DNA from 2 places in the Robertmurraya mesotrionivorans genome. Region 1 is predicted to be linked to the other one. Evidence: riboswitches for the same ligand, from Rfam matches in the RefSeq annotation. Region 1 holds a riboswitch; the other holds the start of a gene.
What was found. A riboswitch is a leader RNA that binds a small molecule or an ion and turns the genes downstream of it on or off. The one in region 1 is predicted to bind cyclic di-GMP.

Region 1 (10,049 bases):
GCTGGCGATCGTGTGACATGCGAGCTTAGAATGCGAATTATTTCCGGGTTAATTGAAAGCGGTGCCATCATTTCTGAAAATAAACTAGCTGCAGATTTTGCTGTGAGTCGTTCACCTGTTCGTGAAGCGTTAAAAGTACTTGCATCAGAAAACATCATTCGACTAGAACGAATGGGTGCCGTTGTCATTGGGTTAACCGAAAAAGAAATCGAAGAAATATATGATGTTCGTCTACTTATTGAAACATTTGTGTTTGAACGGTTAGTAAGAATGGATGTGACTGAATTAGTTAAGGAACTCAGTAAGATACTTGAAATGATGAAAGTTGCTATCAAGTATCAAGATGCAGATGAGTTCTCCTATCAGGATCTCCTATTTCACGAAACCATTATTCGTTCCATCAATCATTCGTACATGCTTATGATATGGAACAATTTACGACCCGTCATGGAAAGCTTCATTCTTTTATCAATGAGAGCTCGCTTTCAGGAAAAGTACGAAGACTTTGAGCGAATTATTAAAAATCACGAATTATATATTGAAGCCATTCAAACAAAAGAAAGAACCCTCATGGTTCAATCTTTACATCAAAATTTTGATGATGTTCAAGGAAAAGTAGATGATCTCTGGATGTCACAACAAATGCTTTCTAAAGGAGTAGAGCAGGAAAATGACTAGCTATATGTTAGGTGTAGACATAGGAACAACCAGTACGAAAGCCGTTCTTTTTACAGAGAATGGCGAAGTGATTCAAACAGAGAATATTGGCTACCCTCTTTACACACCCAATATTTCAACAGCTGAACAAGACCCGGAAGAAATTTTCCAAGCAGTTTTGAAAGCCGTTTCAAACATCACAAAGAAAAACCCACAAAAAAATATAGCGTTTGTTTCATTCAGCAGTGCGATGCACAGCGTGATTGCTATCGATACAGATGACCAGCCTCTTACGGCATGTATCACATGGGCTGACAATCGCAGCGAAGCTTGGACGCATAAGATTAAAACGGAACTGAATGGTCATGAGGTGTATAAACGTACAGGAACACCTCTTCACCCAATGTCACCATTAAGTAAAATGGCTTGGATCACCAATGATCGCCCTGAAATTGCTACAAAAGCAAAGAAATACATCGGGATAAAAGAATATGTTTTCAAAAAGTTATTTAACCAGTATGTGGTCGATTATTCCCTTGCATCTGCGATGGGCATGATGAATCTCAAAACCTTGGATTGGGATGAGGAGGCATTATCAATTGCAGGCGTTACAAGAGATCAATTGTCCCAGTTGGTCCCAACCACACAAGTTTTCACAGACCTTCATCCAGACTTTGCAACACAAATGGGGCTTGACGTCAAAACTCCTTTTGTCATCGGTGCAAGTGATGGCGTACTTTCCAATCTTGGAGTGAATGCCATTCGCAAAGGTGAAATCGCTGTCACGATTGGTACAAGTGGAGCGATTCGAACAATTATAGAGAAGCCACAAACCGATGAAAAAGGACGAATCTTCTGCTACGCCCTAACTGAAAATCACTGGGTTATTGGTGGACCAGTAAATAATGGTGGAATGATTCTTCGTTGGATTCGAGATGAATTTGCTTCCTCAGAAATTGAAACAGCAAAAAGACTTGGAATTGATCCGTACGAAGTATTAACGAAGATTGCGGAACGCGTCAGACCAGGTGCGGACGGCTTGCTTTTCCATCCTTACCTAGCTGGCGAGCGGGCTCCACTTTGGAATCCAGATGTACGTGGTTCATTCTTTGGCTTAACTCTCTCACATAAAAAGGAGCATATGATTCGCGCCGCTCTAGAGGGCGTAATCTACAACTTATACACGGTTTTCCTAGCTCTAATAGAATGCATGGAGGGTCCTGTCACTCGAATTCAAGCAACGGGAGGCTTTGCTAGATCTGATGTATGGCGTCAAATGATGTCCGATATTTTCGAATCTGAATTAGTTGTTCCAGAAAGCTATGAAAGTTCTTGTTTAGGAGCATGTATTTTAGGCTTATATGCGACAGGAAAAATTGAATCGTTTGAGATTGCTTCTGAGATGATTGGAAGCACCTACAAGCACACACCAAATGAAGAGGCAGTCAAAGAATACAGACAGTTATTGCCGATTTTCATTAACTTATCAAGAGTATTAGAAAATGAATATAAACAAATTGCCACTTATCAAAGAAGCTTAATAGAAAAATAACAATATTTAGGGGGAACTTTCGATGCCATTAGTTATCGTTGGAGTAGGAATTTTAGCATTACTTATCTTGATCATGGGCTTCAAATTAAACACCTTTATTTCATTAATTATTGTATCGTTTGGGGTGGCTTTAGCACTTGGTATGCCATTAGATGAAATCGTTACAACCATTGAAGCAGGTTTAGGTGGTACGCTCGGTCACTTAGCATTGATCTTTGGACTAGGTGCAATGCTAGGTAAATTGATTGCAGACTCTGGGGGTGCGCAACGAATTGCGATGACCCTAGTAAACAAATTTGGTGAGAAAAATATTCAATGGGCTGTTGTAGCCGCTTCATTCATTATCGGTGTCGCTTTATTCTTTGAAGTAGGATTAGTTTTATTAATTCCAATTGTATTTGCGATATCAAGACAATTAAAGATTTCTATTTTGTATCTTGGTATTCCAATGACAGCGGCTTTATCTGTAACACACGGGTTCTTACCTCCTCACCCTGGACCAACAGTTATTGCTGGTGAGTATGGTGCAAACATTGGTGAAGTGTTACTTTATGGTTTCATTATTGCTATTCCAACCGTTATCTTAGCTGGACCTGTCTTTACAAAGATTGCAAAGAAGTTAGTTCCAGCATCATTTACAAAAACAGGTAATATTGCTTCATTAGGTGAACAAAAGACATTTAAGCTTGAAGATACACCTGGATTTGGTATCAGTGTGTTTACCGCTTTACTTCCTGTTATTTTAATGTCTATCGCTACGATTATTACTTTGCTTCAAAAAACAATGGGCTTTGAGGATAATAGTTTCCTAGCAATGATTCGCTTTATCGGTAATGCTGGTACTTCTATGTTGATTTCCTTATTATTTGCCGTTTACACGATGGGATTAGCAAGAAAAATCCCAATCAAAAACGTGATGGATTCTTGTACAACTGCTATCTCACATATTGGAATGATGCTTTTAATCATCGGGGGCGGCGGTGCCTTCAAACAAGTATTAATTAATGGTGGCGTTGGTGACTACGTAGCTGAATTATTCAAGGGTACTTCCTTATCACCGATTTTACTAGCATGGATCATCGCAGCAATTCTACGTATTTCATTAGGATCTGCTACTGTGGCAGCATTAACAACAGCTGGATTAGTGATTCCAATGCTCGGTCAAACGGATGTAAATCTTGCATTAGTCGTACTAGCAACTGGTGCTGGTAGCTTAATCGCTTCACATGTAAATGATGCTGGATTCTGGATGTTCAAAGAGTATTTTGGACTTAGCATGAAAGAAACGTTTGCAACATGGACGTTGCTTGAAACGATTATCTCTGTAGCTGGATTAGGATTTATTTTATTACTAAGCTTGTTTGTTTAAAAAGGAGTCGAATGTTAGATGTACAATACCATTGGAGTCATTGGATTAGGTGTCATGGGAAGCAATATCGCCTTAAACATGGCAAATAACGGCGAAAAAGTAAGCGTGTACAATTATACAAGAGATTTAACCGATCAGCTTGTTCAAAAGTTAGAGGGACAATCCATTCAACCTCACTATGATATTCAAGAGTTTGTTCAATCTCTTGAAACTCCTAGAAAAATCTTTCTTATGGTCACTGCGGGCGCTCCGATTGATTCTGTGATTCAAGCCTTGCTTCCTTATCTTGAGGAAGGCGATGTAATCATGGATGGTGGAAATTCGCATTACGAAGATACCGAGCGCAGATATCAGGACCTAAAAGCAAGAGGTATTGGGTACCTAGGAATTGGAATTTCTGGCGGAGAAGTTGGGGCTTTAACTGGCCCCTCCATCATGCCAGGTGGAGACCAGGAAGTGTACGATAAAGTAGCCCCTATTCTGACAAAGATTGCTGCACAGGTAGACGGGACACCTTGCTGTGTATATATTGGACCAAAAGGTTCTGGTCATTTTGTTAAAATGGTCCATAACGGAATTGAGTATGCCGATATGCAACTTATTACCGAAGCTTATTCGTTTTTAAGGGATACCTTGCTTTTATCTGTGGATGAAATTGCTGATATCTTTGAAACTTGGAATCAAGGGGAATTGAAGAGTTACTTAATTGAAATCACAACCGAGATTTTAAGAAAAAGAGATGATTTAACTGGACTCCCTCTGATTGATGTGATTCTAGATAAAGTCGGTCAAAAAGGAACAGGTAAATGGACGAGTATTCAAGCAATTGACAATGGCATTGCTACATCAATCATTACCGAATCACTGTTTGCTCGTTATGTCTCTTCTTTGAAAGAAGAACGAGTTGCCGCAGAAGAAATGTTAGAAGGACCAGCCACCCTGCACTCGAAACGGAACAAAGAAGAATGGATCGAATACGTTCGACAAGCCTTATATATGGGGAAGATTTGTGCATATGCTCAAGGCTTTAACCAATATAGAGCTACTTCAGAGCTTTATGAATGGAACCTTCCGTTAGAAGATATTGCGCTAATTTTCCGTGGTGGCTGCATCATTCGAGCAGAGTTCCTCAATGTCATTAGCCGAGCTTATAAAGAGAATCCACATCTTTCTAACTTACTTGTTGCTCCTTTCTTTGCTGAAAAGGTGAAGAAATACCAACAAGGATTAAGGAATATCGTAAGTGAGGGAATTCAATCAGGGATCGCCTTCCCTTGTTTAAGTGCTTCCCTCACCTACTACGATAGCTATCGTACCGGTCGGTCACATGCGAATCTCTTACAAGCCCAACGTGATTATTTTGGAGCACATACGTATGAGCGAAATGATCGGGATGGAATTTTTCATACAGAATGGCAATAATATGATTGGTGCTGGCCTTTGTGGTCATGCACCTTTTTCTGTATAATGACACCATGTAGGGAAAGGGGCGATATCATGAATCAGCATAATTACGCGAAACTAACAATAGTAGAAACTAGTGATACCCACGGACAGATCTTCCCTATTTTATATGGAACCAATAAATATGAATCCATTGGTTTAGCCAAAATCGCTACCTATATCCGACACCTCCGTAGAACGGAAGAGAACCTCCTTCTAATTGATAATGGTGATAGTATTCAAGGCACACCATTAACCTATCACTATGTAAAAAAGCAAATTCATTTACCCAATCCGGTGATACTAACTTTTAACAAACTACATTATGATGCAGCCATTATCGGAAACCACGAGTTTAACTATGGCCTGTCTACTTTAGAACAAGGCGTCTCTGAAGCTCAATTTCCCTTTTTATCTGCCAATATACTTAACAAACAGACCAAAGAACCTTACTTTGGAAAACCCTACACCATAAAAATCTTCCCAGAACGCATAAAGGTGGCCATTTTAGGGTTAACAACACCTTATATCCCAAACTGGGAAAAAGCAGAATATATAGAAGGATTAGAATTTGAGGATGCTGTGGAAAGCGCAAAAAAGTGGATTCCTCGTATCAAGGAAAACGAACAACCTGATCTTTTCGTTGTTTCCTATCATGGTGGCTTTGAAAGAAACCTCAAAACTGGAGAACCAACCGAAGCAATCACAGGTGAAAATCAAGCCTATCAACTATGCCAAGCAGTAGAAGGTATTGATGTGTTATTAACTGGACATCAGCACCGCTTATTGGCCGATGAGCTAAACGGTGTAACTATCGTTCAACCTGGAAACAGTGGAGCTTATATGGGGCAGGTTGATATAGAGTTTACTTTGGATCGTGATCATAAATGGAAGTGTCTTTCTAAAAAAGCCTCTCTTGTTCCGGTTAAGGAGTGGAAAGAAGATGAGGAAATATTACGATTGATTCTACCTTACGAAGAGAAAACGCAAAAATGGCTCGATCAACCCATCGGACGTATTCAAGGCGATATGATCATAAAAGATCCTTTTCTTGCGCGTATAAAAGAACACCCTTTTATAGAATTTATCAACCAGGTACAAATGGAAGCAAGTAACGTTGATATATCAAACACCGCTCTGTTCAGCAATCATGCCATTGGCCTTCCAACGAACGTAACGATGAGGGATATTGTTTCAAATTATATCTATCCAAATACGTTGACGGTATTAGAGCTAACGGGTCAGGATATAAAGGATGGATTAGAAAAAAGCGCTACTTATTTTATCGTGAACGAACATGGAGAAATAGCAGTGAATTCGCAATTCATCGACCCTAAGCCTCAACATTATAATTATGATATGTGGGAAGGAATTCAATACACGATTGACGTTGGAAAACCAGTTGGTGAACGAATTGTTTCACTAATGAAGAATGGTGAAGCTTTGGATCGGAAGCAATTGTATCACGTGGTCATGAATAATTACCGAGCCACCGGTGGTGGGAACTATTCTATGTATAAGGGAAAGAAAGTCATAAAAGAAATTCAAATCGACATGACTGAACTGCTTGCTAATTATTTTTCCAAGTATGGCACTATCAAAGCTACAGTAAATGATAATTGGAAGGTAATCCAAACGTAAAGTTGCTAGTAGGCAAGGGTCCTTCTTTGCCTACTAGTATCCTTAAGAGACAATAAAAAAAATGGTGACTACAGCGATGATTACACCAAAAATGATACCTACTCCTGCTCCTATTAGGTTTGATTTTCGAGTATAACCATTTAATTCATTACTATTTATTGAATGGTCGATTTTCCGAAATCGAACGATTGATGCGATATTTATTAATAATAGAATGAAAAATAAAAGTGTAATCATAAAGGTGACATCCATTTGAAAGGGTTGTTCTGATAAAATACGGTTCCAGTATGCTTGAATAAACATAAAGCCACTCACGATGATATTTCCAATAAAATTTGTTTTCCTTTCTTTGTACCATTCACTTCCCATTTTTTCCTTTTCATAGACTGCTACTTTCTCGAAAATGGGTATGATTGACTTTGTCGTTTCTCCTCTTACAAGCCCAACAATCCCTCGAAGTGCCAAAAGGATGCCCAAAAAGACGAAAAATTGAAAGGCTGATATTAAGGCGATCTTAACTACAGTGAAAAATAATATTACACTTAAAAATATAATCACATTGGTTACAAGAAGCTGCTTTACTCTCATATTTCTTATTTCTTTATAGTCCATTTGCGCCTCCCCTATTTCATAAAAAAACTACTCTATTTATTACCTACGATTCTAACATCGATTCGGAGTCAAATTTCTTCAATTTTCCCCGCTAAAAAGAGTGACAATGGTTAATTCCACATTGTCACCTTCATCCCGATATTCTGTCCTAATTAATTACCGTTTTATTTTTCCCTGTTCTCTTTGCTGTATAAAGTGCTGCATCTGCCCCTTTAAAGAGATCTTCCTTGTTCATTCCAGGCAACAATTTTTGTACACCAATACTGATTGTTACGTTACGCCCCTTGAGCTCAGGAAAACTAGTGTTTGCAATATTTCCCCTGATGTTTTCCACCCTTTTAATAAAATCCTCTTCCGACGTTCCCATTGTGATAATTCCAAATTCCTCTCCTCCGTACCTAGAAGGAAAGTCATCGCCAACAGAGAAAAATTTAATTTGCCTGGCGACTTCTATAATTACACTGTCTCCTGCTCTATGACCAAACGTATCATTGATTTGTTTGAAATTATCAATGTCAAGGACCGCTACATGTACGTTTAACTTCTCTGGTGAAGCCAGACTTACAATTGACTCCAAGTGTTCATGGAACGACCTGTGATTATATAATTCCGTAACAGGATCTAACCGGGTAAGCCTTTCCATTTGAATATTTTTAGAGAATAGATCATTTTTTTCTTTTGTTGTTTTTAACAATTCTTTCATAACTTGATCACTATGTTTCATCAGGCTGTTTATAAGTAGTGAAATCCCTAATAAAATTAAGATAATAATAATCAAATCTGCTGTATCCATAGAAGCATGTATCGGTTCATAGAAAAAATAAATGACTAAAAAAGTGAGGATCGATATAAACACCGAAAAGCGAATGATTCTTTTATTATAGAAAAACAATGAGACCAGAACAGGAGTAATGAGTAAAACCATCAAAATTACTTTATCGTAAATACTAATAATTATAATGCTAATAAAAAGAGTAATTACAATCATGATAAAGTACTCCATGTGTTTCCGGAATTTATTCATAAACAGCTCTGCACATGCCATGACAGCAATAAATTTAAATAATGGAAATAAAATCACTTCTAAAAAAAATAACCACTTATCATACGTAGTAAGGAAAAAGTGTATACCTGTCCCTAACAAATACAGTCCAATAATAACCCATAGGGTATTCAATATATCACGAATAAGTAACCTTTTATCAAACATCTCTTCTCTAATCATTTGTTCTTCCTCCAATTTCACGTAGCATTCTAGCACTTCGTGAAAGCCATCTCTGGCTGTATTCGATAACCTGGCAATCTTAGCTTTCACCTTAGACCCACGGTTTTGCGTCTCTACCTTTCAGTAGATTTGCCTTTTCGTAATTGGAATAATTACTACTTTAGTACTATTATACTCGCAATATTGGTGTATAGATATATGAATGCAAATTGTAAAATCAACCAATTAGTGACATAAAAAAGAGCCTTCATAAATGAAGACTCTCACCTTACTACACAGTCATTTTCCAACTAGAAAAAGCTAGCCAATTTTCTTGTTCCTTATAATCAGGCATAATTTTCCCAACAAGTCTCCAAAAAGAACGATCATGATTTAAATGCAACATATGGCACATTTCGTGCACAACCACATAGTCGATTACCCTATGGGGGGCCATCGCGAGCTTCCAGTTAAAAGTTAACTGCTGATTAGAATCACAAGTTCCCCATGTACGATTGCTGTCATTAATACGAACCCCCTTTGGCTTTATTTTAAAGTTGCTTTGATAAGACTTGATACTCTTCTCTACTAAGATCTTACATTGCTGATAGTAGAATCGCTTTAGTGCCTGTCTGATTTTTTCTTCCTCTAACTCTTTTACGTAGATATGTAGTTTATTTTCTTCAAACTTCACATGATTCTGCGTAAGATTGGCGTCGTGGAAGATTTGGATGGGATAGGTGTTACCTAAATAAAGAAAACTTTCGCCATGGTCATAAACTTTTTCATGTGAACCAAGCGCTCTAGCCTTCATTTCCTTAGACTTCTCTTGAATCCAGTCCCATTTTTCTTCGATAAATAAAAGCACATAATCATTGGGTGTTCCTTTAGGAGCCTGGACCTCAATATTTCCATAAACATCAATAGAAATTCCAATAGACTTGCGTTTTTTGTAGTTTATATTGTAACTGATCGTTTCACCTGAATAGTTGTGTATCATGACATCACCTTTATCTGATCAATTGCTATACCTTAATTTTATGATGATTCATTAAATCTCCTCAAGATCTTTTGTAAAAATAACATATATCATTAAGAAAAGCTCGGAGTTTACCAACAGGTAATTTTTTCTAATTTCGTTCCCTTTCTTACTTTGTTCCATGTTATTATCGAAATATATATTAAAGAAAGGATTGATTTCAATGGATGAGAAAAACTATGAAACTAGACATCTCTTTCTTGCAATTGCCATATTCATTCCAATTTTCGGACCTATTTTCTTACTTTTTCTACCGCAAACGGTCGCTAATATTTTTCATTATCGAACAGGAGATTGGTATGTTTTTTCACCGGGAGAGAATACGGTCATTTATGGCATCGCATTCCTCCTATTGTTCATTTCAGCTTTGATTCTCTTCTTTTTTGATATGAGGATTACCCTTAACCACGATCAGAACGAAGATAAGACGGTTCTGACCTTCCATTTTACCGATGGTAACCAAATGAATTTAGAATCCACTAAATATCTATGGACCATTCAAAATAGGTTTAATAAAAAGCTAAAAGAGATG
Region 2 (6,816 bases), on a different contig from region 1:
GTCGTATTTGATCCTGAACAGACAAATCATCTAGTAATATTTTTTTGAAATTATGTTTTTCTAAAACTTTCATTAAATCATCTTCATTTACGATAATTCTTCGTCCCATTCTACTTATATAGATTCTTTCATATTCCTCATTCTTTTTTTGATCTAAAACGTTTAAAAGTTTATTCCTTAAATATCCGCAAGACCAACTACTTGCGTAATCCGGTATCGAAGGTACAACTAATCTACTAGCTAGAATGTGAGTATCTTTCTTTACTTGGATAATTTTGTTCTTAGGTATATTTAATAGTTTCAGTGTTTCTATCTGAAATGGTAGAAGAGTATAATTTAAAATATATTTATCTATACTTATCCCTGATCTTTGAATTAATTGAATTCTAGGTAATACCTCAAACATCCAATGGAAATAGTTAAAACTATCAAGATGTGTTAAAACAGCACAGGTTTCATCTACCTTAATTGGGATAGGTAATCCATCTTCAAAAAAAATTGAATGTTCATTAGGTTCTGTAAACCACTCAAATGAAACATCCCATAATAATTTATTGTCAGGTGTTATAACAATTCCATTTTCTCCATAAACACGACCATTTGGCATTAACGACACAGAAGCCCCACCTGACCAAACTGGTCTAATAGTTGGATTGGGCTCAAATACCAACTCATCAAATAATTCAACTTCATATTCTAATTCTTTATAAAAAGTGTTCACTGTTCCGAATATTTCAGTATATGCCTGATACCATTCCTTAGTTGTCTTATAAAAACCGTTAGGTGCCGGAAATTTCCCGTTTAAATATACCATCTAACCCCTTTTGTCCCCTTTATTAATAAAATCTAAATATTACTACATTCTATGCATGTCCCCTCTATTTGTTTCATATTTGGTCATTAGATAGTGAATCACCCTGATTTGTTTCAGCTAATTGAAAATAGGAGCGAATTTCTTCCTTATTTTTTAAAACAATTACTTTTTTCCCCATTGACTCGTACTGTTTCAGTTTATCTTTCATCTTTTCCTTCCTCGCAAAATAGGTGGAAATAATAAATTTGATAAATTTCCAATCTAGTTTCTCTGTACAACCGATCGTCATATCAGGTCTCGTGTTACCGATGTTCGTAAAAAATCGCTTCACTACACGGTAAAGACAAGTACGTAAGGGAAGTTCTAAATAAATAACTGTATCGCAGCTTGATTCTCTGATATGAATTGTTTTTGAGTAATTCCCTTCAATGATCCACTTTTCTTTCTCCACAAGCGTTCTTTGAGCCTCAGAGAATTCTTCATTTGATGCCTCGATCCAACCTGGTTTCCAGAAGTAGGCATCTAGATGATACACGGGGATATGTAACATCTGTCCAAGCTTCCTAGTAAACGTCGATTTCCCAACACCAGCCGATACCCCAATCACCATAACTCGATTCATTCTTATCCTCGCCTCCTCACTTTGTCATATTTTTCTATTTTCTCACAACAAGCAATTTTCCACATCATGATTCCTGAATTTTCTATGAGTTTTCAAACGTTATAATACTATATTCCTATTATCAAGAAATAAAATGAATGGTACTATTGGATTAAGAATCAAATCCGAAAAAGGCAAACTTATAGAAATATAAGGGCGCAAAGCTATAGGAGCTAAGGTCCATAGACTATGCTCGCCAGTTACCGAAGATTGTTAACCATGATAAAAGACTCATTTGTTCATGTGTATCATTCACCTTCTCTGCCGGGTTTTGGTTCAATACTTGTTGAGGAGAGTTATTAAATGAAAAAATTAATTTTACCTTTTGTTGTTTCAGGTGTCTTTGCCTTCGGCTCAACTGTCTCCGCATCAGAATTGAATTCTTCGAGTCCAGGAGTAACACCTGACCAGCTTCTATACTCAGTAGATCAACTACTAGAAGACTTCCAGCTTTATCTTACTACCAATTCCAAAAAAGAAACGGAAATCCTTCTGGAACTAGCAAAGGAAAGACTGGCTGAAGCACAAGCTATGACAGAAGAGGATAAACATGAATTCATTGATATTCTTATGAAAAATTACGTAGAAAAATTAGCTTTAGCTGAAGAACAAATAGCAAAATTACTTTTCAATGATAAAATTAATGAGGAAACATTATCAGAGTTAGAAACGTCAACCGAAGAAGTCACTTTCATTAATGAGGATATACAAAAAGTTTTAACTGAAGAGGTATTAGAAGAAATTGAAAGTCAACAAGTTAGTATTAAACAATTGCCAGCAGCAGTCAGAAATATAGATGAAGAATCTGTTTCTGAGTTGAGAAATCAGGGTTTTGGATTTGGACAAATTGCTCATATGTATTTGTTATCTGAGGCTTCAGGTAAAACGATAGATGAAATCAGTAGTCTCTATACAAGTGATGATAAGGGGTTTGGAGAGATAGCAAAAGAACTTGGACTTCACTCGTCTGAAATCAAGAATAAAATTGCATACAAAAATCTCTCAACTGACGAAGAAGAAATATCGGTCCCTCTTGATACCGAATCAAATGAAGCTGAAGTTATTACGAGTACACTATCGGCTCAACCAAAAGCATCCGAAAAACAAGTAAAAACAACAAATGCAAGCGCACCAAAAGCGGAAGTAGCAAAAACATTAGCGGAACAAGCAGCAAAAAAGGCCGAGGAAGCCAAGAAACAAACGGAACAAGCACAACTAGCTGCTGAGCAAAAAAGGGCCCAGGAAGCTAAAGTAAAAGAAGAACAAAGAAAAGCTGACACAGCAAAGAAAAATACAGAAGGAAAAAATCAGCAGTCGCAAAAAGTAAACGAAAACAAAAATAACCAATAAACCTAAGGGGAAAGAACTACATTCGTTCTTTCCCCTTTCTCATACATCATGTATCGTCTCCTAAAAGTTTGTGATGTATTGATCATAGTATATTGCTTACGTGATGGGAAGTAAAATGCTCTTAATGGTTTATGTAGTTTGGCTTTTCCTGATTATGGAGAGATATATGTAGTATAAGATTCTCATTTATGGATGCGAAAAATACGTCACTTAATTTTACCTTCATTTTCGAGAGTTCCTCTTTTAGCCATGTCTCATCTTTATTTAAATGCTCAAGTGTCGTTGTATCAATTTTCCCCTCAATAATAACAGGTAAACTAATTTGATGGTCTACTTCAGTAAGGCCAAGATCCTTTTTGACAACTGGCGCCTCACCAGCATACTTAAATAATGAAATTCGGCCATTTGCTTCAATGATTCCGAGTTGAACAATGGATAGATCAAACACTTCCTTCTCCCTAAGCATCTGCAAAATATTATCGATGGAGTAATTGATTTTTTTTAAATTATTTACAATTAGCTCCCCATTTTTTATTACAATAGTAGGTTCAAAAGTAAGTGCCTTCCCTATTCTCCGATATTTAATCACTGTGGCTGTCACAATCCTTTGCAGTATCGCAAGTGCAATTACCGCTGCTGCAGTAGGGATTTGCTTTATAGTGGGGTCGGCAATATCCGCTCCGACAATAGCTCCAAGTGTAATGATTACTAAAAAATCAAACACAGGAAGTTCTCCGATTGATCTCTTCCCCATAAACAATGTGGCCATTAATAAAAGGGGCATAATAATAAAGATTCTACCATAAACCAATAAAATGTCCTTTAGTACCTCCACATTCATCTACCTCTCTAGAATAAAGCTCCCCTTTAGCGTAACCATTAAAGACCGCTACTATTTCAAACAAAAAGAAAAACCTGATTCCATTTACTTTGGAAACAGGTTTTATGTAAGATTTACGTTAATTCAATTTGTTTTGTCTCTCTGCCAAAGAATGCTAATACTACCACGCCCACTACGATACTAATGCAGAATATCGTAAAAATAAATCCGATAGAGTAGCCTGCAGCAACTAGTGATCCTACTAATAATGGACCAAGTATTCCACCCACACGACCGATCGAAGAGGCCATCCCAGAGCCTGTCCCACGAATCACAGCTGGATACTGTTCTGGAGTGTATGCATATAATGCTCCCCATGCACCGAGGTTAAAGAACGATAATAGAATCCCCGCTGTCATTAAGACGGCAGTCGTTTCAGCATTTCCGAACACTAGTGCCGAAGCTGCTGTACCTAATAAATAAGTAACTAATACAAATTTACGACCTAGTTTTTCAATTAGCCATGCAGCTGTAAAGTAACCTGGTAATTGGGCTAACGTCATAATTAGCACATATTCAAAGCTCTTGATCATGCTGAAGCCCTTCATTACCATCACACTTGGTAACCATAAAAACATACCGTAATAAGAGAATACAACCGTAAACCAAACAACCCATAATACGAAGGTAGAACGTGAATGATCTTTTGACCATACGTCTTGGATATTTTGAAGCACCGTTCTTTTTTCTACCTGCTTTTTTGAGAATGCTGGTGAATCCGGTAATTTTAGTCGTAAATAAAGAGCATAAAGTGCTGGAATTGCGCTAATAATCAAAGCAATTTTCCAACCGTAGGATGGTATAACAAAATACGAAATAAGTGCAGATAAAAGCCATCCAAATGCCCAAAAGCTTTCAAGCAGAACAACGACACGACCACGATCTTTAGCTGGTACACTTTCAGATACAAGTGTTGAGGCAACAGGCAATTCCCCTCCCAACCCCATTCCAACAAAGAATCGCAAAACGAGAAAAGCTGCTAAAGTGGTAGTAAAGGCTGAAGCTCCGCTCGCTAATGAGAATAATAGAAGTGTGATAATAAAAATATTCTTTCTTCCAATTCGATCAGCCCAAATACCAAATACGAGTGCACCAACAGCCATCCCTATTGAGTTCACACTTCCAATCCAACCCATTTGTTCAGGTGTTAATCCCCAATCAGCATTTAGAGCTGCAATAATGAAAGAAAGCATCCCGACATCCATCGCATCAAACATCCAACCAAGACCTGCAATGCCGAGTAATTTCTTTTGTGAAATTGTTTTATTTTCCAACTATGTAACCCTCCTTCTGTCTTGACATCTGTCATCACTAGATAACTATAGTCCTCGTTATAAAAAAAAACAAGTAAAAACACATTACTTGTTGCTTTATATTCTTTCTTATCATTAGCTTTGTTTCCTTTTTTCATTCGAGGGGGAACACTCCTCCCACTTCCTTAAGTTTCGATACATCGTGGTTCCCCCTTTTCATACTCCCTTATTTCCAATATTAAAACTTCGCTTATTATTTAAACGAAGTCGGATCTCCACAATAATTTAATGTTATTTTCATCTTTATGATACCTAATAAATTTTTTCAGTTCACTGAGTTCACGAAGAATAATACTTGTTAATTCCGAAATAACCTTTCGAAAATAAGGAGATGAATGTAACTTGCCAGAGAAAACATAGACACTCTCATAATAACTCTCGAATTTATTAATAACTTCAATTTCAAGTGAACAATGATAGTCGTTTAATTGTAAATATTCAAATCTGCGTATTAATAACCGGATATATTCATATGATGCACTTAGAATTTTATAGATTGTTTGTATAATTACCGTGTCACAAAAATCATTCTCATTCATTGCCTTCAACATATTTAATAAAGATGTTTGATACAAAAGTATAGAATCTAACATTTTAATACTTGATTCCGGGTTATATACATTTATAGAGGTATTGGTGTCGCCTAACATACCTATCACCTTACTTATTAAAATCTATTCCTCACAATCGAAATAATCATCCTTGACTAGATGATGTTTACAATGACATTCGTGCTTACCACATTGTAAACAACGTTTATTTTTACATTTACATTCATCGTGACAACAACAAGGTTTATGATGGTCATGATGTTTTTTGAAACATTTAAATCTACTAGCGAATTCAAGTACGTCTTGTAGTTTGTTTAATAATAACCATTCCTTCATAACGACTGTTTCCAATAATCTCCCCGCAGATTTATTAAACAAAATTATTTCTTCATTGGAAGGACAGGTAGGGAAATCCAAGCACTCCCCTACAAACGCCTGTATTTTTTCTGCCTCGGCATTCATAATGTGTGACAATGCAATTTCTTCTAATGCAATGGATTCAAGTAAATCAATGACAACTTCTTTTTTATTGGGACGGTGAGGTTCTTTTGGAATGGATGGCATACTCATAGATTAGGATCCTCCTTTAAGTCTATCTAATTTCTTTTTTAATTTATGTTTTTTTATCCCTCTATGTGACGTCTTTCCAAGCCCGTTTATCTTTTATTAACAGCTAATTTTCATTACAAGTATTTCTAGCACTCGACTCACAGAAGCCAGGGCATTTCCTTTTTCGCCTTTAATCCTATATAAAGACAATAATCCTTTACAATTGTAAGATCTAAATCATCCATGAGAATGTTGTCATATTGTCCTGCTTCATATTGGAATTTTGAAAATCTTTCATTTGTATGCCAACAGTGAATATGAGGATGTTTCAGTACGTCAGATCCTGAACTTGACGGATAGTCTAATTTTTCACCATCTATAATAACTTTTTCCACATAATGGTTTACTGCAATTTCTGAGCTGTACATAGAGGTTACGCCAGAATACCAACCTGGCCACTGTCCGGGGCCATCTATAAATTCATTATTCAAAATATGTTTGGCAACCCTTACAGTTTCCTTACATACTTCCCTTACTAATGGTCCATAACCATAATGCGTTGAACCGATGTTATGGACTCCCCTATGTTTGAGTCCTAGTTTGTTAGCAATTCTATGGAGCCTGTCCTTTGTGTCCTCATTATTAACGTAGCCACCCCTGCCACCGGTATAAAACATTGGATAATAGTTGTTCCATGC

Region 2: another riboswitch for cyclic di-GMP. It lies ahead of ACRX5O_RS16925 (DUF5667 domain-containing protein); the one in region 1 lies ahead of ACRX5O_RS19715 (GGDEF domain-containing protein).

The regions. Positions count from the first base shown of each region.
Region 1 is NZ_JBPCCH010000017.1:40,055-50,103, forward strand. It holds gene ACRX5O_RS19685 (GntR family transcriptional regulator) at 1-678, shown strand, start outside; gene gntK (gluconokinase) at 671-2,209, shown strand; gene ACRX5O_RS19695 (GntP family permease) at 2,232-3,578, shown strand; gene gnd (decarboxylating NADP(+)-dependent phosphogluconate dehydrogenase) at 3,597-5,000, shown strand; gene ACRX5O_RS19705 (bifunctional metallophosphatase/5'-nucleotidase) at 5,076-6,662, shown strand; gene ACRX5O_RS19710 (hypothetical protein) at 6,705-7,274, opposite strand; gene ACRX5O_RS19715 (GGDEF domain-containing protein) at 7,423-8,499, opposite strand; cyclic di-GMP riboswitch class I at 8,561-8,643, opposite strand; gene ACRX5O_RS19720 (M48 family metallopeptidase) at 8,771-9,478, opposite strand; gene ACRX5O_RS19725 (hypothetical protein) at 9,681-10,049, shown strand, end outside.
Region 2 is NZ_JBPCCH010000011.1:73,253-80,068, reverse strand. It holds gene ACRX5O_RS16935 (glycosyltransferase family 61 protein) at 1-814, opposite strand, end outside; gene ACRX5O_RS16930 (P-loop NTPase family protein) at 888-1,436, opposite strand; cyclic di-GMP riboswitch class I at 1,599-1,683, shown strand; gene ACRX5O_RS16925 (DUF5667 domain-containing protein) at 1,779-2,825, shown strand; gene ACRX5O_RS16920 (DUF421 domain-containing protein) at 2,947-3,660, opposite strand; gene ACRX5O_RS16915 (MFS transporter) at 3,780-4,922, opposite strand; gene ACRX5O_RS16910 (alpha-helical endospore appendage domain-containing protein) at 5,693-6,139, opposite strand; gene ACRX5O_RS16905 (DUF7164 domain-containing protein) at 6,277-6,816, opposite strand, start outside.